One region of the Bacillus sp. JJ1562 genome, then DNA from elsewhere that is predicted to be linked to it. Evidence: riboswitches for the same ligand, from Rfam matches in the RefSeq annotation. Region 1 holds a riboswitch; each other region holds the start of a gene.
The links. A riboswitch is a leader RNA that binds a small molecule or an ion and turns the genes downstream of it on or off. The one in region 1 is predicted to bind cyclic di-GMP.
Positions count from the first base shown of each region.

Region 1 (8,150 bases):
GGATGGTAACGTTAGGAGCCTTTATGGCATTCATTTCAAGTTCAACTATAGGAAAGATTGCTGCCATGTGGCTACCTGTATTTTTATTTTTCGCCCACGGATTTGAGCATGCTATTGTAAATATGTTTGTTATTCCAACAGCTATTCTTATGGGTGCTGATATTACATTGGGTGATTGGTGGATATGGAACCAAATACCAGTTACAATCGGCAACTTTATTGGCGGATTTATCTTTACAGGATTAGCACTTCATCTAGTTAATAAGAAAAAGGTAACGAAAACTGAAAACGTAATTATTAACTACCCGCCTGCTCTAAAGAGAAAAGAAATGTAGTAATAGTATATTATTTTGGGATTTCGTATAGGAACCTACAACGCCCCTCCTTGTTAAAAGAAGGGGCTAAAAATTTCTTGAAGAATAGGATTATGGTACAGCTGGCAAATAATTTTTGTTCAATATTTTTTCCGTCCTCTGTAAAGTTAAGAACCTTGTCAACCTATAATAAGGCTCCCCACACCTACAAATTTCAAATAAAACCCACTGGTACTGTTTGATAACAACACCAATTAGCTTATTCGTCCTTCTTCTATTAATATTTGTTCTAGTGCCATTACAACTTCTTCATCATAATGGGAGCCGGCCAGTCTCTTAAGTTCATCTATTGCTATCTGTTCCTTAAATGCTTTTCTATAGGCTCGATCTTCTGTCATCGCATCAAATGTATCACTTACAGCAATAATCCTTGCCTCTAAAACAATGTCTTCTCCACTTAAACCATTTGGGTAACCGCTTCCATTCAGCCTTTCATGATGCTGTTCAATAATAGGAGCAAGTTCCTTATAATAAGAGTCCTTAATCATTTCTGCACCATCTACTGGGTGTTTCTTGATAATTTCATATTCTTCATCCGTTAATCGCCCTGGTTTATTTAAAATCTCAATTGGCACATTAATTTTACCGATGTCATGAAGTACAGATGCCGTCGTTAAATTCACTAAACGCTCTTTATCTAATTTTAGTTTTTTAGCTATTTTTACGGAATAATTTGCCACCCGATCACTATGTTTTTGAGTATATCTATCTTTTATTTCTACTTGTTTCTTAATTTCTATAAGAGAGGATATATCCTTACTTATATGGACAAAGATTTGTTCGGTAAATACACATAGTAAGGTTACCTTGGACAGCGCAGTAAAGTGGATTGGATCGCTAATCCCTTTGGCTGAGAAGAAGTCTTCCGGACCTAATATATGCTTTTTATTATTAAGTTCACACTCGACTTCTCCAGATAAAATATAATAAAACTCTAAAGCATCTACATTTTCACTGGGATAAACATAGAATAATTTTCCTTCGCCAATAGATTGTGTTATTATTTCCACTCCATCCCCTCGAGTAACTAAACTAATCTCAAGGTTATTATCAAAATTAACTGTTTCTAGGAATGTTCCTTGTTTTCCAATTGTAAAACCGGCCATACTATCCCACCTTACAATCAATAAAAACGAGTTCTACATAGAACTCGTTTTTATTGTACTACATTTTTATTCAGAATTGTAAAACTATTTTACCAACCCACTACTTTAATAGGGTCAATCCAAACCCACTTATCTGCAAAACGAACAAGCTTCCAGCTACATTCAGCCTGAACTCCCTTTTTTGCAGCCTTTTTAATAGTTTCCGATGACATTTTAAGTGTTTCATTATAAATATCCGTAATAACCTTATCTAAGTCTTTTGTATACCGTTCTGTTTTTTCATGATACTTCTCTGATCTTTTTTCCAATTTATCTTCTAATTTGTTAATTTTTTCTTCCATTTTTTTTGTATCCTTATCATCTGCAGTTATTAGTTGATGGGTTGCCTCTTCTATGTCCTGCTTGATTTCTGCGATTTTACTATTAATTTTTGCTTCCTCATTACTAAGCTTTGTATTAATTTCTTCTAATTTTTTATTTATTTTTTCTCGTTTTTTCAAATCGTTTCGAGTAGCTACTAAGTCAGACAATACTTTTTCTTTTTCTTCTTTTAATTTAACTACAGTATCTCCTTCTTCAATTTTACGAATGTCAAGAAGGTATTCGGCTTGTAACTTATCTGCTTTATTTACTGCTTTTTCAATCTTTTCATCAATTTCCTTGTTTGTCTTTTCAATTAATTCAATTGCTTTTCGAACATCTTCATCTTCATCTTCAGCTGCAAAAACTGGAAATCCTACCCCTAAAAAAATGGTGATTGAAATTAAAATCGAGAAAACCTTTTTCATATGATTACTCCTCCCCACTTTTAACTATGTAGACAATAGAAAAGACCCATTTCATATAAACGGGCCTTTTCCATTTCGCAACTGGCTGGCATAGTAGTCATACTTTAGCCCCTGTAGTTTTGCGTCCATATCCTTTCAGATAGGTTGCCCTTTGAGTCTATTATATTATCTACCATTATTATACAAGGACTAATGAACTATATCTATAGCTAATTTTGTAATATTTTGTATTTTTATAAAATTAATTAGATTTCTTTGTAAAAAATTTAGATTTTCTGAAAAAAATAAAGTTTCCTATTTTCATACGTTAAAATATTTTTTCACTCAGCCATTGGTTTAGCTGCATTAAAGTTAATAGAACTAGACATAAATAAAATCAACAAATCAACAAACTTTAAAATATGACAACCCCTCTTATATCAAGGGACAGTCTCTATTCTTATACCTTCCTGAATTCAGATTTCTGAAAGAGAAGCCAACTGATAGTTAGTACATACAGTACGACAACAGGGATAGAAACTTCAATTCCAAAAGAACCACCCGTAATCCAAAGGTCATTCGATTTAAACCTTAACATCACTAGTGAGGAATGATTTTTATCGGTCTTTGATGCAAATTGTATAATAGTAGAGTTTAAGAAAAAGTTCCAGATAATATGCACTACAACTGCATTCCATATTGTCCCCGTTTTATAAACAATTAGCGAAAACATTATACCAACCAAAGTGCCTGCGATAAGGATCAAACATACATCAAGTAACTGAAGCCCATTGAGGGTGAGTAAATGCAGTGCACCAAATAAAATGGAATTCACTAAAACTGCAGTTGCCACATTCCATTTGTCTTCGATTAGCTTAAACAAATAGCCTCGGAACAAAACTTCTTCAATCACTCCGGCAGAGAATGCCGTAATGAGCGATCCAACGATAATCGCTACTATAGATGGGATAGAAAGTTGGTCTTGCCGTTCAAAAATAGCGTATTGCATAAACACATAAAAAACAATCACTGTAAGTGGAAGCAATAGTCCTACAAAGACCCACAATTTATCCATCTTGATTAGTTTATGAATACGAAAATATGCACTCGACTTTTTTAAAAAAAGCATGGCGTACAGCCAGAATAGTCCAAGAGTAACCACTATACGTATAAACTCTTTAACAACAACACGAATTGTATCGTTATGAATCCAATCCGTCAGTGGATTTACAAAAATAACAGCTGCTAAAAATAACATTACCAAGCACAAACTATGCATTACTACCTTTCCCCAATGCATATCTTTCGCTCCCCTTCTTAATTCCTAAAAAGGATTATGACTGAAGTACTACTGTCTAATCCATTTTACTTTTTAAAATTGAATAAAATGCTACACTCCTGCTCAAATATTAATAAAGACAATATAGTGAAGAGTCGGTTGCCTAATTTTCTCTTGCAATTTTTGTAGAAAAGTTAGCATCAACTGGGATTCAATGCATTTATCATAACGGATTTTTCACTCCTATTTTGTAAAATTGGTTTCAGACACTCCTGGTTCCAATTGTTAATTTTCATAACATGATCAATTACCTATACCTCAGATCCCTTTCTATCTTAGATATGTATTAATCCATAAAAAAGGGGGGTGAAACCATGGAAAATCCTTGGTTCAACGGTTCTTGTATTAGTAAACAGGAAGTTCGTTTAAGTAATGCTATGCGTTTAGCTTGGGAGCAACACGTATATTGGACAAGAATCACAATCAAAAGCATAGCCTTTAATTTACCTGATTTAGATGCTGTTACCGCACGTCTTCTCCAAAATGCTACTGATTTGGGGGATTTATTAAAGCCTTTCTATGGAAATAAAATTGCTGAAAAATTCAGCGACTTAATAAAGGATCACCTAGTCATTGCTGCTGAAATTGTTAATGCTGCAAAAACAGGCAATCAAAAAGCTGTAGTAGATTTAAAGAGACGTTGGTACGCAAATGGGGCAGAAATTTCCGTATTCGTAAGTAGAATTAATCCTTTTATATCAGAAAAGGAATTCAGAGAAATGTTTTTTGAACATCTGGAACTTACAATACAAGAGGCAAAATTAATTCTCCAAAAGAATTTTAATGCTAGTATCGCTGTGTTTGATAAAATTGAGGCTGAAGCTATAATGATGGCTGATACCATGACAGTTGCTATTATGAGTCAATTCCCTAAAAGATTTTAAATATAAAGGGACATTTAGATGCTCTCCTTTCCGTGTAACGAGTGTGTTAACCCTCTTACCTTTTTTTCATTTAGCAATATATTCATTGCAGTCCTGGGTGAAAGTTATTCATCGTTTAGGAAGGATTAATCTGAATGAAGACAGTGCATGCTCCCCTTAATGCAAAGCTTTAACTCATTGGGGTCAAGCACTGTTTTCGAATAACTCACCTTTACTATATGTTTCAATCATTGTTTTATTAATTGCGCTGCAATTCCACCTCTCTAGAATCATATGCTAAAATAAGCTCATTTTTTTCCTGAGCAGAAAAAGTCCCCCTCTTAGTCATAAAAAAACTCCCAATAAGGTAAACAGACTTTTATTAATTCATCTGTCTACCTTATTGGGAGCATATCAATCAAGGCATCCCTTTTTACTTATGTTTAATTAATACTTAACCTGCTACTCTTTCCTCTGTCCTACTTAACTCTTCACTTTCCAAGTTTACTTTATCAGGTCTAACAATGAATATACTAATTAAAGTCGCAATCGCGAAGAAAGCCATAATGACATATAACACCATGTCATAAGATTGTGTCTTTGCAAGAACAAATGCACTTAGTTGGTTGCCTGTCAGACCTGCCAATGCCCACGCAGATAAGGCTAATCCATGTACAGTAGAAACACTATCTAAACCAAAGCGGTCAGATAAAAGTGGTGGTATAGATGAAAAACCTCCACCGTAACCTGCATTTACGACACAAAGTAAGGCGATAATAAGGATCGCGATAGAATTATTAATACCATCAAACATAATCGTTAATAAAATGGCTGCAATAGATGAAATAAAAATAATTTTATAGATTGAGTTACGGTCTTTTAATCGATCAGCCCATGAGGAGAAAACAATCCGTCCGCCTGCATTGAAAATAGCTGTTAACGAGCTAACTAAACCAATTGCCCCAAATCCAATGAATGCTAGAATACCTTTTTCTTGTGAAATTAGGGCTAATCCACATGTAATATTAATATAGAACATCAACCAAATTCCGATAAATGTTCTATTCGTCAATACCTTTCTATAACTAAAGCTTTTGGTTTTTACACTTTTTTCTTCATATCCAGCTGGTTTTTTGATCAGCAAGTGTCCAATAACCATCATCACCAAATATATACCCGCTAGAATAAAAAACATTGTATAGATATTTGTTGGGTTTACTAAGATCCCCTCATTGTTTCTTTCTCCGAGTAAATTTTCCATTAAAGGACTTGCAATGACCTTCGCTAAGCCAAAGCCTGCAACAGCAAGGCCTGTCGCTAACCCTTTTTGCTTCTCAAACCAAAGCATTAATGTTTTTACTGGTGTTAAATAACCGATTCCAAGTCCAATCCCCATTACAATACCATAGGAAACATAAATACCTATCAATGACTTTTGATAAATAAAGAAACCTGTTCCTGCCATCCCAACGACAAAAAAGATTGCCGAAAGTAAGGACGATTTATGAATATCTTTTTCAACAAGTTTTCCTCCAAAAGCTGCAGACATTCCAAGAACAAAAATAGCTATACTAAATGCCCATTCCACTTCACCAACAGGCTTCCCAATGTAAGAGGCAATATCGCTCTTAAACAATGACCAACAGTAAACTGTACCAATACTACAGTGAATCAATAAAGCTGGAAGTACAGCACTAATCCACTTGTTTTCAAATTTCCCCATATTATATCTCCTTCATTTCATTCAACTTAAAAATAAACTTACGAACATTATCTTTTAATATAAGTAATTAGTTCGATTTTAGATTAAAAAATGAGATAATTTCAGTTATTTTTAGGTTAAAACCGTATTATTTACGAAAATTAATAAATTGAGTATATATCATCTTGGTACATAATGAAAGAGTAAATGTTATATATGTATAGTAATAATAAGAAAAAGTATATAAAGGGCATGATCCAAATTACAATCATGTTAATCATTAGGTATACTCTTCTTCCTCCTCATGACGTACATTAAAATCCGCAAAAAAACAGCCTAATCATACGAATTAGACTGCTTCCAGGTGAAAAAACGGACCTTATTTACTTGTGATACTGTTCACCGTAACATACCTATATGAGATTTTATCGATATGAAGGACAGGCTATGTAACTTTTGATTTTTCTATATACAGAACAAGTCGTGCGACTTCCACATGATTCGCACGACTTGTTATTTGCTTCTTACGCTTTTTGGCCTGGCAAGATTGCCCCGTATCTAGGAAGAATCGCATCCTTCGTGTAAACATCTACTTGACGAAGTGTTTCAACGATTGTCGGCATATCCAATGACTTTACTAGTTCATTAATTGCTTGAACACCCCTATCTGCAAATACTTCTCTTTCTTCAGGTGTTTTCAAAAGCGGTGTAGCCATATGATCAGATGGTTCGTTAAAATAAGAACCCACTGCACCGGATTGATAAGCGTATTTTCCTAATAAATTTCCAGGATTCTTACCCATCCCTGATAACATATGCTGAACATCATACGTAACAGAATGAGATTCAGGTACATTCAATGGAATATCCTCTAATCTGCCTAAAGCTTTATAAGCGCCAATGGTCATATCATGAAATGCATCCATTAGATTGAAATCGGCTGCCTCTGCTGCTTTTAATACATCCATATACAGGGCAGGCACTTTTGTTTCATCAAAGAAATCACGAACCATACCGCTTACTGTCATATGGGCTGGGCCATGGCTGGTAATATAAATTTGTCGTCTAAAGCCTTGATTAAGTAATGACTTTGCTATTTTATCTAAATAAGCCATTCCGTCTCTTATGCTCATTTGAATTGTTCCGCGGGCGATAATCGTCCCGCCTGCGAAGAAATAGGGTAAATTGTGCAAAACTAGCCCATCTGATTCTTCAGCCATTTTTAAAGCAATCGCCTCAGCTAAAACAGTTTCAGCGTCCAGTGGTAAAGCCCCATGAGTTTCTGTAACCCCAACTGGAACAAAGATTAGATCATTTCGATCCAAGTATTCTTCTACTTCTCCATTTGTCAATTTTGAAAGGAATCTAGTACGCATATGCTCATCTTCCTCCTATAATATAGAATTCCTATAAAGGGATTTCCCTATATAGACGCTCTTCTTTCTTTTAATATTGCATACATTTCATTTGTTCTCTTTGAATTTAGGTTATAGATTAATCCAACACCGATTAAAATGATAATAAATGCTACGATAGGCATACCAGTGTACATTTTTAATATTCCTTGTGCTACTTCAGGTGATTGAGACTTTGCTCCAGAAACGAAACCAACCCAGCCTAAAGCATAACTTCCGATCGCAGCACCTAATCCCATCCCTACTTTACGCGCAAAGGAATATAGGGCATAAATTGTTCCTTCATAATGTTTCCCCGTTTGCAGTTCTGCGTAGTCAATACAATCTGTTACAAGGGCCCAAACAACCATTATGAAGACAGATGAACCGATTGTAGCAAGGTTATATAGAGCCATGAACACGTATACGTTTTCAATTGTCATTAATGTAATTAATAGTGTTGCAATGAAACTGAAGATTGCTGACGCAATAACTAAATTTCTTTTATTAAACTTTTCAACCAGTTTAGGAACAATTGTGAATAACACAAGTGTAATTCCAATGTTAATGAAAGAATTGATAGCAAATGCACCCGGCATATGATA
Region 1 covers NZ_JBALOQ010000057.1:44,733-52,882, forward strand. The annotation lists gene V7097_RS23780 (formate/nitrite transporter family protein) at 1-335, shown strand, start outside; gene V7097_RS23785 (HD-GYP domain-containing protein) at 569-1,480, opposite strand; gene V7097_RS23790 (hypothetical protein) at 1,570-2,268, opposite strand; cyclic di-GMP riboswitch class I at 2,342-2,427, opposite strand; gene V7097_RS23795 (CPBP family intramembrane glutamic endopeptidase) at 2,708-3,547, opposite strand; gene V7097_RS23800 (acetylglutamate kinase) at 3,901-4,470, shown strand; gene V7097_RS23805 (OFA family MFS transporter) at 4,904-6,172, opposite strand; gene V7097_RS23810 (creatininase family protein) at 6,676-7,527, opposite strand; gene V7097_RS23815 (MFS transporter) at 7,575-8,150, opposite strand, start outside.

Region 2 (8,150 bases), on a different contig from region 1:
ACACGTTGCTTTTCCCCACCTGAGAGATTGCTATAATTTCGTTTTTCCATTTCTGTCATCCCAATTTGCTTGATGGCATCAGCAACAATCTCTTTGTCTTTTGTACTATCCCCGTCAAAAAAACCTTTGTATGGGCTTCTCCCCATAGCAACGATCTCTTCTACCTTAAAGTCAAACGGAACTACATTTTCCTGTCCGACTACCCCAATTTTTTTCGCTGCCTTTTTTGGGTTCAATTTAAAAATATTTTCTCCTTCTAAAAAAGCAACACCCGAATCGGGTTTGAGAGCACGATAAATATTTTTTATTAAGGTTGATTTTCCACTTCCATTAGGCCCAATGATTCCTACAAACTCACCTTCAGAGACATGTAGATTCATATCTTCAATAATCAGTTTTTCATTCAGTGAAAAGTTTATATTCTCTACCTGTAGTTTCAATTTTTCACCTCATTGCTTCTTTGTTTTTAACAACCAAATAAAAAATGGTCCTCCGACTAATGCTGTTAAAATCCCGATTGGTAATTCCTCAGGGGCGATTACTTTTCGTGCTGCAACATCTGTCCAAATCACTAAAATTCCACCTAGCAGCGCACTTATAGGAAGAACACGCTTATGGTCCGATCCAACGAGTAGTCTTGTGATATGCGGAACCATCAACCCAATGAAACCGATCGAGCCACTAACAGCTATTGTGACACCTGCTAAAAGGGAAGCAACGAGGATTAGCATTCTATGCAATCTTGACACATTAAAGCCCAATGTTCCCGCTGTTTCATCTCCAAAAAGCAAGGCATTAAGGGCACGATATTGACTCATTAAAATGACCATACAAAAAACGGCCACAATAAATGGAAGGGTTAAATAGCCCCACTTCGCACCCGCTAAACTACCTGACATCCAAAAGGTAGCATTATGTAATCCTAATGCATTTGGTGCACTCAGCGTAATAAATCTTGTCAAAGCATCCATCATGAGGGCGATTGCGACACCTGATAGTAAAAGATGAGTGACATTTATTCTACCGTTCACTCTTGAGAGGATGTAAACTAATATGATCGTCACAGCAGCTCCGATGAATGCGCTGATCGACAGTGAATAAGTACCGAAAATTGAAAATGCGCCAAACAGCATACCTAAAGTCGCCGTTGCGGACGCGCCTGATGAGACCCCAAGAATGAAAGGATCAGCCAGATGGTTACGAACCAATGCCTGCATAACAACCCCTGTAATCGCCAACGAAGCACCAACGATCATCCCTAATAATACCCTAGGCAGACGCAAGCCCCAGACGATATTATACTCAACCTGTGTCCAGTTATTTTCAATAGTAAGAAATGGAAGTTTTGCGAGAAGAATCTTGATAACTGTTCGTGGATCAACAGAAACAGGTCCAATTCCAATCGCCAAGAGAATAGAAACAATGCTAAAAACAAGTAGCAGCACTGTAATAACCTTCATATTCGGTTCATCTTGATTGAAGATTTTTCGAAACGAATTTCTGTTCATAGTTAATCCTTTCAATAATCGTAAACGCCCAGAATAGTTTCTGAGCGTCTTGTTTTAAACACCTTTATAGTCATTGCTTTCAAATAAGTCAATTAGTTCGACGTCTTTGTTTTTATCCTGGAAATAGCGATACGTAAAATCATTTTCAAACAAAACAACATAGCGCTCGTTACGGTCGCGAACAAGTAAACTTCTTGAATCGAATAGACGTGTGTCCACATTCTTATTAGCAATCCATCTTGGGATGCGTGTTCCAATCGAGGTGAATTCAACTGAAACATTGTATTCTGCCTCTAAACGATATTCAAACACATCATATTGAAGTTGACCAACTGCACCCAAAATGAAATCTTCATTTGACTCTTGTCTGAATAATTGAATCGCCCCTTCTTGAACGAGCTGCTCAATTCCTTTTCTAAATTGCTTCGCCTTCATCACGTTCTTTACGCGAACCTTACGATACATTTCCGGCGGGAACACAGGTAACTCTTGATAATGCATATCTTCTTTACCAGCCGTTAATGTATCGCCGATTTGGTACACGTTCGGGTCATAGATTCCGATTATATCACCAGGATATGCCTCATCAACTGTCTCACGGCTTGCCGCCATAAACTGTTGAGTCTGATTCAATTTGATCGATTTACCTGTACGAGTGATGTTAACGCTCATTCCGCGTTCAAACTTTCCAGAGCAGACACGTAGGAATGCAATCCGGTCACGATGCTTCGTATTCATGTTGGCTTGGATTTTAAAAATATACCCTGAGAACGTTTCGTCCTCTGGTGGGACTAAACCAAGATTTGTTTTACGTGGCTTCGGTTCTGAAGCAAATCGTAAAAACGTATTAAAAAATGTTTCCACCCCAAAGTTTGCGAGCGCACTTCCAAAAAATACAGGAGTAAGTTCACCCTTGGCGACACGCTCCACATCAAAATTGTTTCCAGCTTCGTCTAGTAAAAGCAACTCGTCTTGTGAACTGTCATAAACCGGACTTTCAGTAATAGCTGGATGCTTGCCGTCCTCAAGCTCCTGTAATGGAATGAGTTTTTCATCTTCATTACCAGTAAAATGAACAAACCGATTGTTAAAACGATCGACAATCCCTAAAAATCGTTTTCCCATACCCACTGGCCAGTTCATTGGATAGGATTCAATGCCTAGAACCTCTTCAATTTCAGCTAAAAGTTCAAGTGGATCCTTACCTTCACGGTCAAGCTTATTAATGAATGTAAAAATCGGAATTCCTCTCATGCGACAAACTTTGAAAAGCTTAATCGTTTGTGGCTCAACACCCTTTGTGGAATCGATGATCATCACAACACTATCCACGGCAGTTAGCGTACGATAGGTGTCCTCACTAAAGTCCTCGTGCCCTGGTGTATCCAGAATATTGACATAGAAGTTTTCATATGGAAAACTCATAACACTTGATGTTACGGAGATTCCACGTTGCTTTTCGATTTCCATCCAGTCCGATGCGGCGAATTTCCCTGATTTTTTTCCTTTTACCGTACCCGTTTCTCGAATTACATTTCCAAAAAACAATAGTTTTTCTGTCATCGTGGTTTTCCCGGCGTCCGGGTGTGAGATGATGGCAAAGGTTCTTCGTTTTTGTACTTCATCTATATAACTCATGCAAATTTCCCTTCCGTTATCACGAATTGTATCTAAAAAAATATATCACAATTAAAAAAGAACTACAACGTGAATTGATTCCAATTTTGCCGAGGAAAACCATCAAAAAAAAAGCATTTATGTGATACAAATCACATCCTGCAATATAAGTTCCCACTATACTGAAGGTAGAAATAGAAAAATACTCTAATGAGGTGAAGGTTCATGTTTGCAGCATATTTTATTCTTATTAGTATTATTCTCATTTGTGTCGGTTTTACAGTACAAATTATGAACGGCATTAGAGAAATAGATAGAAAATCACTAGATAATTAATCTTGAAAAAGAAAACGGGAGAAGCTAGTTTTTCTACTAGACTCTCCCGTTTTTTCGTCATCATATAAAGGTACCCTTCCATTCTATAGCAACCCGGCCGCCATAGAGAATTCTCCTTAGGCCCGTGGCTTTGCGTCATCGTTTTTCAACAATTTTGCCTTTTGTATAGTTTGGTCGTCTATCTATGCTGTCTATCTAATAGCTTTACTCATGCGCTGATATTTACGTTGAATGCTAATTGGACTACGGTTTAGCCTTTTTCCAATATCAGAAAATGGTGTACCCGTTGCCACAAGCTCGATCATGGAATGAATTTCAACAGTTGTCCATGAGCGGTAATTGACCCTCTTTTGCTTTGAACGTTCCCCTTCAACCCAGCTAGGTTCAGGAACGATTGCATTTTTTTCAATCTTCGAGAAATCAATTCGGTCTTTGTTGTTTTTTGCCCAACCCCAAAAATCTTCGGGTTTAATAAAGTAAAACTTTCGTGTGTTTCGTGTTGCTTTTTTTGTGTACTTTAGTCCATGGTTGTCAATCCATAGCTTTACAGACTTTGGATCAATTTTTAATAGAGTTGCCAATTCATGCATCGTTAACTGGCCAGTGAAAGATTTCGTGTTTGAAAGCCCTAATCTCTTAATTTTTAACTCAACCGCCGTTTCTGTTCTATCGAGGTGACCTGCAATCGTAGAGATCTTCATACGACCTACATTATCTTTCAAAAACTCTATTTCCTCATACGTCCATGTTCTTTTCTTCAAATCAAAAATCCCCTTTTCATTCTTAATAGTACTAAGAATGAAAGGCCTTTTGATGACATACTCTTATCATATCATACTATTGAACTAAAAAAACACCGGTATTTTTATTTTCCCTTGAATTGTCAAGTGCTTTTTATACTCTTTATAGTTTGCGAGCATTTATGTGACCCATACTATCTTTTCCTCTCTGAAAATAGGTATATGGATAGTCATATCTTTGCGACGCCAATCGATAGATTTCCATAAAAATCGATACAATCACAAAAAGCAAAAGCCTAGGGAATTGTCCTCAGGTTTGGTAGTTTAATTATTTTTAATAACAAGCTTCATCGCATGGATCTGGCCTAAATGATAGGATATATGGAAGAGTGCTAGGTTGGTTATATCACCGAAGGTTTCAAGCCCGAGAAATGGTTGTTTCAATCTTTCTTCAAATCGTTCAATGGGGATTTGCTGAGTTCTGGTTACCTGTTCGGTAAATTGAGTTACCATAACTGCTAATGATGGGATGTCTCCATTCCAACTGGCAGGACTAGTTCCTTTTGCAAAGAGATCCATATAATTTTCCGGTAGAAAAGTAGACTTCTTCGGATAACCAAACATAAATTGTTCATTGATGGTAACGAGATGCCCTACATGCCAAAGGATTGTATTATTAAAACCGTCCGGTTGAATGGTAACTATCTCGTCCGTTACATCCTCCAACTCGCCAAGAAAACGACCTTTTAACAATTCAAATTGTGTTAATAAATAGTGACTCATTTTTAATTCCTCCTGTTTTTTCAAGTGGTAGTAATCTATATGGCAATTTTGCGTATTTGAGACCTGATTCTTATCGTTTTCGAAAAGATAGTCTGTTTCCCAAATAATTTGAATGCATTTTATGATATTTAGGTAGTAGTTATTACAAAGCATATTTCCTATGGTCTAGTATATTTTTGAATCTATTTAAATTTGCTGTCACTAACCAATACATGCTGTCGTTTCCCGGGAAATGTTGTCGGTGATAGTAAATTATTTCAGATATATTTCTCCGTTATGAAACATACGAAAAGGCCCAAAACCGCATTTCCGGTTTGGACCTTCCTTCACATTATGTTAAATTTCTTTCAATCTTGTATTCCTCTGTTTTTTCAGTGAGCCACACAGTATATTCCTCTGAGACTTTTTGATTAAACAAGACTTCGTAAATGGTGTCTTTGCTTTCTTCATAATTAGCTTCTTTGGCTTCTTTTTTATCGGTAACTTTGATGATATGGTATCCGAATTCTGTTTTTACAGGATCACTAATTTCATCAATACCCAATGAGAATACTGCATTATCAAATTCAGCAACCATTTGCCCTTTTCCGAAATAGCCAAGCTCTCCACCATCCTCAGCATTGGCAGTATCCTTTGAATACTCTTTTGCTAATTCGGCAAAATCTGACCCATCTGCAAGCTTTGTGGCTACTTCATTTGCTGTTGTTTCATCTTCCACTAAGATATGACTTGCTTGAACCTGTTCAGGCTGGGCAAGTGAATCCTTGTTTGCCTCAAAATATGTTTTTATCTCATCATCTGTAATCTCAATTCTTGGTTCAAGTAGTTTTTTCGTTTGGATAAACTGCCTTACATCGTCTTCTACATCAGCGCGAGTCAAACCACTAGCTTCAATAGCACTCGTAAAGCTTTCCTCTCCTCCATAGGAATCGATTAATGGCTGCATTTCCTCATCTAACTCTTTATCTGAGACTGTTATCATTTCTTTTTCAGCTTCTTGTTCAATGATTTTATTCGTAATTAATAATTCTAAAACCTGTGGGCCATATAATTTTTCTAAGGATGTGTGCAGTTCATTACGTTCAATTTCTACGCCAGCTACACTAGCAACTACATCCTTCTTTAAAAAAGTGAACCCAATAATTGCTATTAGTGCTATACATAAGATTGACCCAAAGACCCAGGCTAATTTTGTTTTCCCCATCATTTTTGATCCCTTCACCGCTATGCGTTATTCTATTCCTGTATTATTGCTTGCTAATGTAAGTTTTGCTGTTTCAAGATTGCCGCCACGGTAAAAGCTTAACTCAATTTCGTCACCAATTTTCACTTTTGAATACAAGTATTTGCGAAGGTCCATTGAACTTTTAACCTCTGTGTCATTGATTTTCACGATGACATCGGTCATTTTCATGCCCGCTTTTTCAGCTGCAGAGTTCTGTGCAACACTTGTTACAATGACTCCTTCTTTTATATCATCAGGCAGGTCAGCATAATACATTCTTGGTATTTCCGCAAGGTCCGCTAAACCGATGCCAATAAATGGACGCTCAATTTTACCACTTTCTATTAAATCATTAATTATCGGCACGACATCATTACTAGGGATGGCAAAGCCTAGTCCTTCAACACCACTATTCGCAATCTTTAAGCTATTAATTCCAATAATTTGCCCCTGTGTATTTAAAAGAGCACCACCGCTGTTACCAGGGTTAATCGCAGCATCGGTCTGAATTACGTTTAATTCCCAGCTACCTGCAGAGGTATCAACGGAAATGCTACGATCCTTTGCACTTACAATTCCTGATGTCACTGTTCTTGATAAATCAAGTCCAAGTGGGTTTCCAATTGCATACACCTGGTCACCAGGTCTTAGTGACTCGGAATCACCAAATTGCAGAACCGCCTCTACGTTTTTAGAATCTATTTCTAAAACAGCTAAATCGGTTAACGGATCTGTTCCAATTAACTTAGCCATTGTTTTTTCACCATTATAAAGTGAGATTTCCACTTCATTTGCATTTTCGATTACGTGGTTATTTGTAACAATATAGGCTTTATCGCCATCCTTTTGGAAAATAACCCCGGAACCAGTTCCACTTGGGACACTTTGTGAATTGTTTCTGTTAAACGGATTTTGTTGGGCTTGCATGCTTGTAATTCCAACAATTCCTTTTGATGCATCTTCAACCATATCCGCTACAGAAGACGATGAGTCATTGACTGCAGTTGGTTGGATTTGCACAGGTCCAGAAGCTTCAATTACTCCTGATTGCTCCTCCTTAGTTGGTGCATCTGAATTGAAATATCCCTGTAATCCGTCAATATGTGGTGCGACTCCCAGTGTTAATGCCGAACCAAGGACGCCAGCAGATACCATGGATAGAAAGCTTTTCATTTTACCAGTTGATTTTTTCTCTTTTAGCTTTGATGAGCGCAGTGTCGTTTCTTCGGAAACCGACGATAGTTGAATCGTTTCCGATTCGACTGGCTCAGCTAGCACTTGCTCAACTTCTTGTTCTAGTTTCATTTCTTCTTGTTCTAGTTTCATTTCTTCCTGTTCAGAATGAGTTTCTTTATTATGATTTTCACTATTTTCTAGGTTGTTAGATTGACCTTCTGTATGATTAAATTCATCAAAACGTTTTTCGTTCTCCATTATGAATTCCTCCCTTAACTAACTCCATGTATATATCATAGACAAAAATTATGAACAAAATATTAACAAACCTTGAAAAGACATAGAAAATCCACCAAAAAAATGGTGGATTTAATCATATGGAATTCGAATTTCAAATTTGGTTCCTTTTCCTCTTTCACTAGACACTTCAATCTTTCCGTTATGGAGCTGAACGAGCTGCTTAACGATTGAAAGTCCTAGACCGAATTGACCAAATAGAGTACCGGTTCGTGAGACATCGGCCTTGTAAAAACGATGCCAGATTTTCTCGATTTCTACTGGGTCGATTCCCACTCCGGTATCTTCGATTTCGATAATCGTTTCGTTCTCGCCCTTTTTTCCACGAATCCAAATTGTACCGTTATCGGTAAACTGGATACTGTTTTTAATAATATTGATTAAAATTTGAATCAAGCGATCGTAATCGGCGGTTATCGATAAATCTTCAGGGACTTCAATGATTATTTGGTCATTTTTTTCATCCGC
Region 2 covers NZ_JBALOQ010000017.1:38,358-46,507, forward strand. The annotation lists gene V7097_RS10730 (ABC transporter ATP-binding protein) at 1-440, opposite strand, end outside; gene V7097_RS10735 (FecCD family ABC transporter permease) at 450-1,508, opposite strand; gene V7097_RS10740 (peptide chain release factor 3) at 1,563-3,146, opposite strand; cyclic di-GMP riboswitch class I at 3,546-3,630, opposite strand; gene V7097_RS10745 (DNA-binding protein) at 3,653-4,222, opposite strand; gene V7097_RS10750 (DinB family protein) at 4,526-4,984, opposite strand; gene V7097_RS10755 (peptidylprolyl isomerase) at 5,316-6,191, opposite strand; gene V7097_RS10760 (S1C family serine protease) at 6,216-7,643, opposite strand; gene V7097_RS10765 (HAMP domain-containing sensor histidine kinase) at 7,755-8,150, opposite strand, start outside.
Region 2: linked by a shared signal. The riboswitch ahead of V7097_RS10740 (peptide chain release factor 3) and the one ahead of V7097_RS23790 (hypothetical protein) in region 1 are both predicted to bind cyclic di-GMP.

Region 3 (7,675 bases), on a different contig from region 1:
AATCCAAAGTACTGCTATAAGTACAATCATTAAATTAAATTTCACTGGATACTTGGTTAATAAATTTGAATAAGTCCAAAGTATCCAACAAATAATTAATAATATCGAAAATAAAAGATATGTAATTACGGATTTCTCTAACTTCAATTTAAATGCAGAGTATGCTATATCTTTCCTTTCTTTGTAAGCGAAAAAATAAACAGTAAAACTTAGAGGGAGTATAGCTCCAAAAAAGGGTATTAACTTAGTTATTATTAGACTACCACTTTGGATAATTAACAATTCAAGAATATTTATAAAATATATTACTGATAAAGTTATTGAAATCACAATCTTACACCTCACAAAATAAAAAAGCGGTATTAAACAAATACCGCGAGATTATGGTTTGCATCAAAATATTCTTTTATTGAAGACCTGGTAATTTCATCATTAGTATATACAAAATCCGGTAAACCTTCTCTAATATTTAACCAAGGTTTTTCCCTATGAGTTTTCTTTTCAAGTTGCTTTCCATTATAATTTTTATATTTATCCCAAACTTGATCTAGAAATTCACTAATATCTGAACTGATTTCATCAATCTCCGTTGGATCTACGTTTTCAATAATTTCGTTAAAATTATAATGACTATAACCCTTAAAAACATCTGGTACTACGGGTCCATGAACCCAAGCTTCTATCCTATCAGGGAATAAAGGATTTCCCATATTAGATAAGTAATGTCCTTGTGCATAATATAAAAGTTTTTGGAGTTTTAGATTAGTGATGTTCTGTTTTGTACCGGGGATGCTTTTTAATATAAAATACTTAGCAACTTGAATTGCTGGTACCATAAAAATTCCCCTCCTTTTGTTAAGTAATTTCGACATTTTAATTTAAAATTCCTTCTTTATATAATATAACTTTTAAAAAATTAAAACATACCTTGAATATTATTACATTATATGAGTGGTAATTCAAATCCGTACAAAAAGTTATTTTTATTTAATAAATTTAGGCTCTTATAAGGATACCTCTCATGTTTTCATCTTCTTGACAATACTTATACGAACATATACTCTAGTTTCAAGAAATTAAAAGGACATACATTCGTATTTGTGTTTTAATAGGGGAGGTTATCCTTATATGATAAAGGACCGCGGAAAAATAAAATGGCAAGGGTTTTATATGCCTGAACATATTGGTTTGGCAAAGAAAATTGACTGGGATAACAAGAAGGTTGAAAGACCTCTTTTAGATGAGCATCAGCTCGACGAAATAAACCAAACCATATGTGAAGCTATGGAATTTAACTTAGAACTAACATTAGTAATTTATTATAATGGTGGTTTTGATTTACTGCTGGGAAATGTACATTATGTAGATCAACTTAAGAATGAGTTGCGAATTGTGGATAAATTTGAGGATATTCATCGGGTTAAGTTTGAGGATATTATTAAAGCGTTATTAAATACAGGTGAAAATGATGCAAGTATCAATTGATGTATTTCTAAATATTGAAGGCAGCCAACTTCGAAGCGGTGGCTCATTTAACGTTACTCCAAAAGAATATAAGGAGAACCCTGACCAGGCTGTAGCGATTGTAGCTTATCAATACATTCAGGACATTATCGAGGAAACCGGATATAGGGAAACAATTATTGATAAGGTTTTATATGAGGGAAACAAAGATATTACTGAGTTAACGAGGAATATTAAGTGGATACCGCCTGAGGATAATTTGCCTTTTTAAAAGTACAAAACCCCACTTTAAATGAGTGGGGTTTTCTTATGATAGAGGCCTTTATAACGGCTGCCAACACAGACCGCTTATGTGGTTTTAACTATCACACGTTATAAAGGGCTTACTCTATCTATATTATTAGTATTAAAAAAACAAGATCTTTTATACATGATCTTGAAAATATTGTTTCTTTATGGGCGACATAAGCGCAATACCAATAAAACGACTACCACACAGGCAGTTTATGTGTATAAATGTTGTCACACGTTATTAGTGGGTTTACTTGCGCTTAATCATTGTCTTAAAAACACTATAACATTTTATGTTTTAATTTGTAAACATTTTTCTCTTAAATTATTAGGACAAACATTGTTTTAAAAATTGACTACTTTACTTCGACCAAAATATCTCTTAGGAAAGAGTTCCTTTTGAGTTATTTTATCTTTAAAAATTTCATAATACTCATTTCGTCCATATTCATACTTAGCGTATATTGAGTTAGCAACAAAATCAGCCGCTTGTATTGGATATGAATTATGCGATTCCAGATACTGCACATCGATTTTTAAATCTAAATTTAATTCATAATTAAGCCTTATTTTAATGTAACCTTCAAAAGAATTTGTTGATTCAACTTTAATAGTTCTCTTATCTAAATTAATCACTAAGTGTTTCAAACCTTTTGTAAGTGCTACTGGTTCAATTACATATTTTAGCATGTAATTGTAAAGTAAGTTTTCATCTTGAAGTAACTGACTTTTAACATGATGTAGATCTGCAACAATATATCTAATAGATAGATCCTTAGAAGCTATCTTTCTTAGAAAATAATCCTTTATTGGTGGATAAGCATCGCTCGCCTTAATCTCATCATAATCATTAAACGTCGGGAATGTCTGCTTTGTTTTTAAAATAGCCTTTTTCATTACATTGCTCAAAGGCTTAGTGCTCCCATCCATTTGTATACAAGCAATCGTAAAATACCGACCTTGCCTGCCCATATTACCAGATTCATCGAAATTTAAAATGATTTTGTCGCCCATAAAATAAGTAGTTCCTTTCAATTAATATTTTCTATATCTACCGCATTTCGACACTGTGGATATGTGGATAAGTCCTATGTGGATAATGTTGATAAATAAGATTATAACATGATACTAATCTACTATAAACCTTATTTTTCGACATTGTAAAAAAGCCCTACCTCGAGTAAGAGATAGGACTTCTTTCATGTCAATTTCACATTATTTTTTTCTTCAAATTCCTTCAATGCTTCATCTACAATTTCTTCTTTATTACCTGTCTTCGTGACTCTTACCCCTTGATGTCCCCATTGCGTTGGTAATACAAACACATCAAATTCACCATTCGCCATCTCTCCTACTGTCAAATTTACCATTGATTTAAACTCCTGAATTGCGGTTAGTTCCTTAATTTCAGTATTTTTTATCATTTTACATCCCCCCTACTTAGTAAAATTCCATAATAAAGAGTTCATTCCTTTTTATTAATATGACAGAAACGTGAAGGTTTTGTGTCTTAATAGTACGTTTGCACTATTTTGGTTTTATTTGTAAAAAAATGAAGGATTATACATATTTTTGCAGAAATATAGTATTTGATAATAATAGGAGGTGTACTATGAGGATAATTAAGTTATTTATTTCATTTGTTATTGTATTAACAGTTTTTACGTTTGGTGGTTTTAGTAATAAAGCTAGTGCTCAGTTTGATGAAGAGACATTTAAAACTCCCTCAAACGGAACGCTTACTTCTGGTTTTGGACCTAGATGGGGACAGCAGCACAACGGTATCGATATTGCAGCTTATCTTAATAACCCTATCAAGGCTGCAGCAAAGGGGAAGGTAATCGAGGTAGGTAGAAACAGAGCTTCCGATAATAAAAAACCATGGTTTGGAAATTATGTTATTATTTCACATAATTTCGGAGGATCCACCACTTATAATACAGTATATGGTCATTTGAATAGTACCGCAGTAAGTGTTGGTTCTACCGTGAGCCAAGGACAAGTTATTGGATATGAAGGTAACACAGGAGACGTAGTAGGACCATCAGGAATCCATTTACATTTTGAAATTCACAGAAATGGTGCTGCAATAAATCCAGCACCATTAACAGGCGATTGGAAATTTATATCTAGTGGCTGGACTTATAAGTATCTAGATGGAAGTTTACATAAGGGTTGGTTAAAGGATAATGGAACATGGTATTACACCGACACCTCATCAGGTATTATGAAGACTGGATGGGTTTTAGTGGGAACAACCTGGTATTTCATGAATACCAGTGGTGCAATGCAAACTGGATGGATTGTAGATGGTAGCCATTGGTATTATCTTGCGTCAAACGGAGCAATGCAAGCTGGATGGGTACAGGATGGAAGTCATTGGTATTATTTAACTGAAGTTTCTGGTGGAGCAGTCCCTAAAGGAGCGATGCAAACCGGATGGTATTTTGACGGAAGTTCTTGGTACTATTTAAATCCTGTATCAGGTTCAATTCCTAAAGGAGCTATGTACACAGGATGGAACCGTATTGATGGCAAAGACTATTACTTCTACAATAATGGAGTTATGGCAAAAAATACAACTGTTAATGGACGTTACTTAGGTTCAGATGGGGCTGCAACAAATTAATAGTTGTTTGACCTGAAATAAGATATATACATTATATGAAACTAGTATTATAAAAAAGGGTTTAACCTTAGTGTTTAATACATTTTTTGCCCTCACCTTTGTGAGGGCTGTTTCTTTATTATTAAAAAAGCCACCTACTGCTTCAAAATAGGTGGCTCTAGCGCAAAAGCCGGAATCCTCCTTTCCAACTCCTACGCAAGCCTCGTGATGATTATAAATCTAAAAATTACCAAATGCAGTTAAATTTGTCACACTTATAAAAAAATACAAAATTCGACATAAAAAGGTATAAAATAACTAAATTATTCGTTTCCCGAAACTTTTTTGTCAATTTTTGTTGAATTCGCACGACTTTTGTCTTATGCTATATATGGAAAAAGCATTACATTTGAATAAGCTATACGATAACGGCAAACTTATCGAAAGATAAGGACGCAAAGCCACGAACCTAAAGCACACTTGCTATGGTAGTCGGGTTACCGAATTTAGCGGAGAAAGATGACTCCCGTTTTATTTCGGCGTAGTCATCTTTTTTTTATATTCTAAAAAAGTAAGAATGAAAGGGGTGATTACCAAAAATGATTAAAAATTTAATACACAATGAACTATTCACACATTTTTTCCAACCCATCATTGATATTCAAACATGGACTAGGTTAGGATATGAAGGACTTCTTAGAACCTCACATACTGCAAACCCAGAAGAAACTTTTAAACTAGCAAAAACAGAAAAACAGCTCTATGAATTAGATTCGCGGTCTATTCATAAAGCTGCTTTTACCTTCCATTCGGCAGGATTTTCAAAAAAGGACGGTCATTTGTTTTTAAATGTATTTCCATCTACTATTACAAATACAAACTTTCTGCCCTTTATAAAGAAAATTATTACCGAAAACAACTATATAAGTCAACAAGTCATATTTGAAATTAGTGAAATGGAATCAATTAACGATTATATAGGTTTAAAAGAGAATATTTCCAAATTAAAATCAGAGGGTATTCAATTTGCAATTGATGATGTCGGAAAAGGAAACTCTAATCTCAAATCGATAATTGAGCTAAATCCAGATTTTATTAAATTTGATAAGTATTTCTCTAAGAACCTGTATAGGGATACTAAAAAACAAGCAATTATTAAGACTATTCTCCATTACACTAATAGTCATAACATCAAATTAATTCTAGAAGGGCTTGAAACTGATGTAGATTTAGCAGTTGCAAAAGCTATTGGTGTTAAGTATGCTCAAGGCTATATATTGGGAAAACCAAAAAGCCTTAAAATTGTATAATTGAGGTGATAATTTTTGAATTACATAGTTTTATCACAAACTATAATATTAGTATTTTTGTTAATTTTATTTATTAGAGATGAACGAAGATTAGTAAAACAAGCTCATATAATTGAAACTTTAAACAAAAATAATAAATCATTAAAAAATCAATTATTAAAAGTAAATAAATTCAAGCCAGTCAACAAAAGACATTCTTATAGAATTGAACTCCCTGGAATAGATAGCAAATTTACTCTCATTGATATTGGTAACAATTCTTTAGGGGCATTAAAAAATAGGTCTTTTAACGGAATGATTAATGATATTAGTGTTGGGGGACTAAAATTTCATTCACCTTATGAATTTCCCGTTAAATACAATATTATTATTAAAATAAACTTTACTTTCCAAGGTGAGGAATTCGATTTAAGAGGTAAAATTATCCGAAGGGAAGATCACATTAAAGGAAAGTCAGTTTCATACGGTGTTGAGTTTGTTGATTTATCTGTAAATGACACCAAAAGATTAAACGTAACACTACACAATTATCAAGTTACACAAAGGAATAAAATAAGTTAACAAATAGTTTAAGCCCCACTTACGTGAGGGCTCTTTTTATATTTTACAAATAAAAAAGCCTAATCTCCATAGAAATAGGCCTTCCTCATGTTAATCTTACCCAGTTTATTTCCTCAAATTGCTTTATCGCTTCTTCAATTACTTCTTCTTTTATACCTTCCTGTTTAATCCGAACAGATGTTAAATCAGATGCATCGGGAAAAACAAATACATCATATATACCATCTACTTCAAATATCTGCAAATACACTTTAGAATTAATCACTTTGGTTGCAGTTAATTCTTTTCGTTCCATAATACATTCATCCCCCCATTTAGAGGATTCAATAAGGAGAGAATTATTCCTTTGTTATTTTGTGACAAATATGTGAACGATAGGGAAAAAGACCTAACTCCTAAGAGATAGATTGCTTACCCATCCTTATCGTTTTGTAATTGCGCCCATACCTTCTAGTACAATTTTAGCATCTTTATTAAAGTAAGGGATTATATCCTCACGAAGCAATAGTTGAGAGTTTTCTTTGATAAGTAATTTTAATCCCCTTAAATCGAACTTTGTAGCATAAGTATTAATCGTATTTATTATTGCTAATTCATTTCTTTGTAATGGCTTGCAATCTGAATTATGCATGTCAGTTAAAAGTTTCAATAGGTCCCGAGCATTTCTATTTAGGAAATGCCTTTTGGAATTTAATAATTCAATATTTTCTTCAATGTATTTTCTTGCCGTTACTAGATCGAGAGCATCTACGTTGTTGTTTATTTCTCTAATTATCTGTTCTATATCCATTTTTAAGCTCCTATAAAATTATGTCGAATATTGTCTAACAACAATAATATCGGTTACAAAACAACGATTTGAAGAAATTTTCATATTAACGTTGTTGAAAAAAGGATTCCATAATTGTAAAATTCCTTTAGATTCTAGTAGAGAGGTTGTATTATTATGAAACCATCAATTGGTCACAATCTTAGAATGTTAAGTTTCCAAAAAAACTTCACACAATTGCAGGTTGCTCAAGCTGTTGGAATAAGTGAAAATTCTTTGAGTAGATATGAGCAGGGCCAAAGAACGCCAAGCGAAGAGTTACTCTATAAGTTTGCGGAATTTTATGAGGTGCCTGTTTCAAAGATAAGAGTTGAATAAAATAGCCCAAACATCCATGAGGGCTTTTTTAAATTTCAAATAAAAAAGCCCCTTCTCCGAAAAGACAGGGCTACTACTAAAGAGTTTTTGGTGCAATATTAATTTATCCATTAAAGAAAATCTTTATCCAACCGAAAAACGATAACCACAAAGGAATACTAAGCAACGTTCCCCAGAAAAATTCTTTTGGAAAATTTTCTTTTTGTTGCATTTCATCACGTCCCTAGTACTTATATACCCAAGACTTTAAGAAATTATAACCTATTTACTCGTTTCTAACCAATGTTTACGATA
Region 3 covers NZ_JBALOQ010000017.1:110,455-118,129, forward strand. The annotation lists partial or broken gene V7097_RS11185 (hypothetical protein) at 1-330, opposite strand, end outside; gene V7097_RS11190 (Panacea domain-containing protein) at 363-836, opposite strand; gene V7097_RS11195 (YolD-like family protein) at 1,129-1,485, shown strand; gene V7097_RS11200 (hypothetical protein) at 1,469-1,735, shown strand; gene V7097_RS11205 (DUF3800 domain-containing protein) at 2,101-2,769, opposite strand; gene V7097_RS11210 (hypothetical protein) at 2,955-3,179, opposite strand; gene V7097_RS11215 (peptidoglycan DD-metalloendopeptidase family protein) at 3,368-4,384, shown strand; cyclic di-GMP riboswitch class I at 4,784-4,868, shown strand; gene V7097_RS11220 (EAL domain-containing protein) at 4,963-5,673, shown strand; gene V7097_RS11225 (PilZ domain-containing protein) at 5,689-6,234, shown strand; gene V7097_RS11230 (hypothetical protein) at 6,320-6,529, opposite strand; gene V7097_RS11235 (hypothetical protein) at 6,656-7,024, opposite strand; gene V7097_RS11240 (helix-turn-helix transcriptional regulator) at 7,181-7,381, shown strand; gene V7097_RS11245 (peptidoglycan-binding domain-containing protein) at 7,643-7,675, opposite strand, start outside.
Region 3: linked by a shared signal. The riboswitch ahead of V7097_RS11220 (EAL domain-containing protein) and the one ahead of V7097_RS23790 (hypothetical protein) in region 1 are both predicted to bind cyclic di-GMP.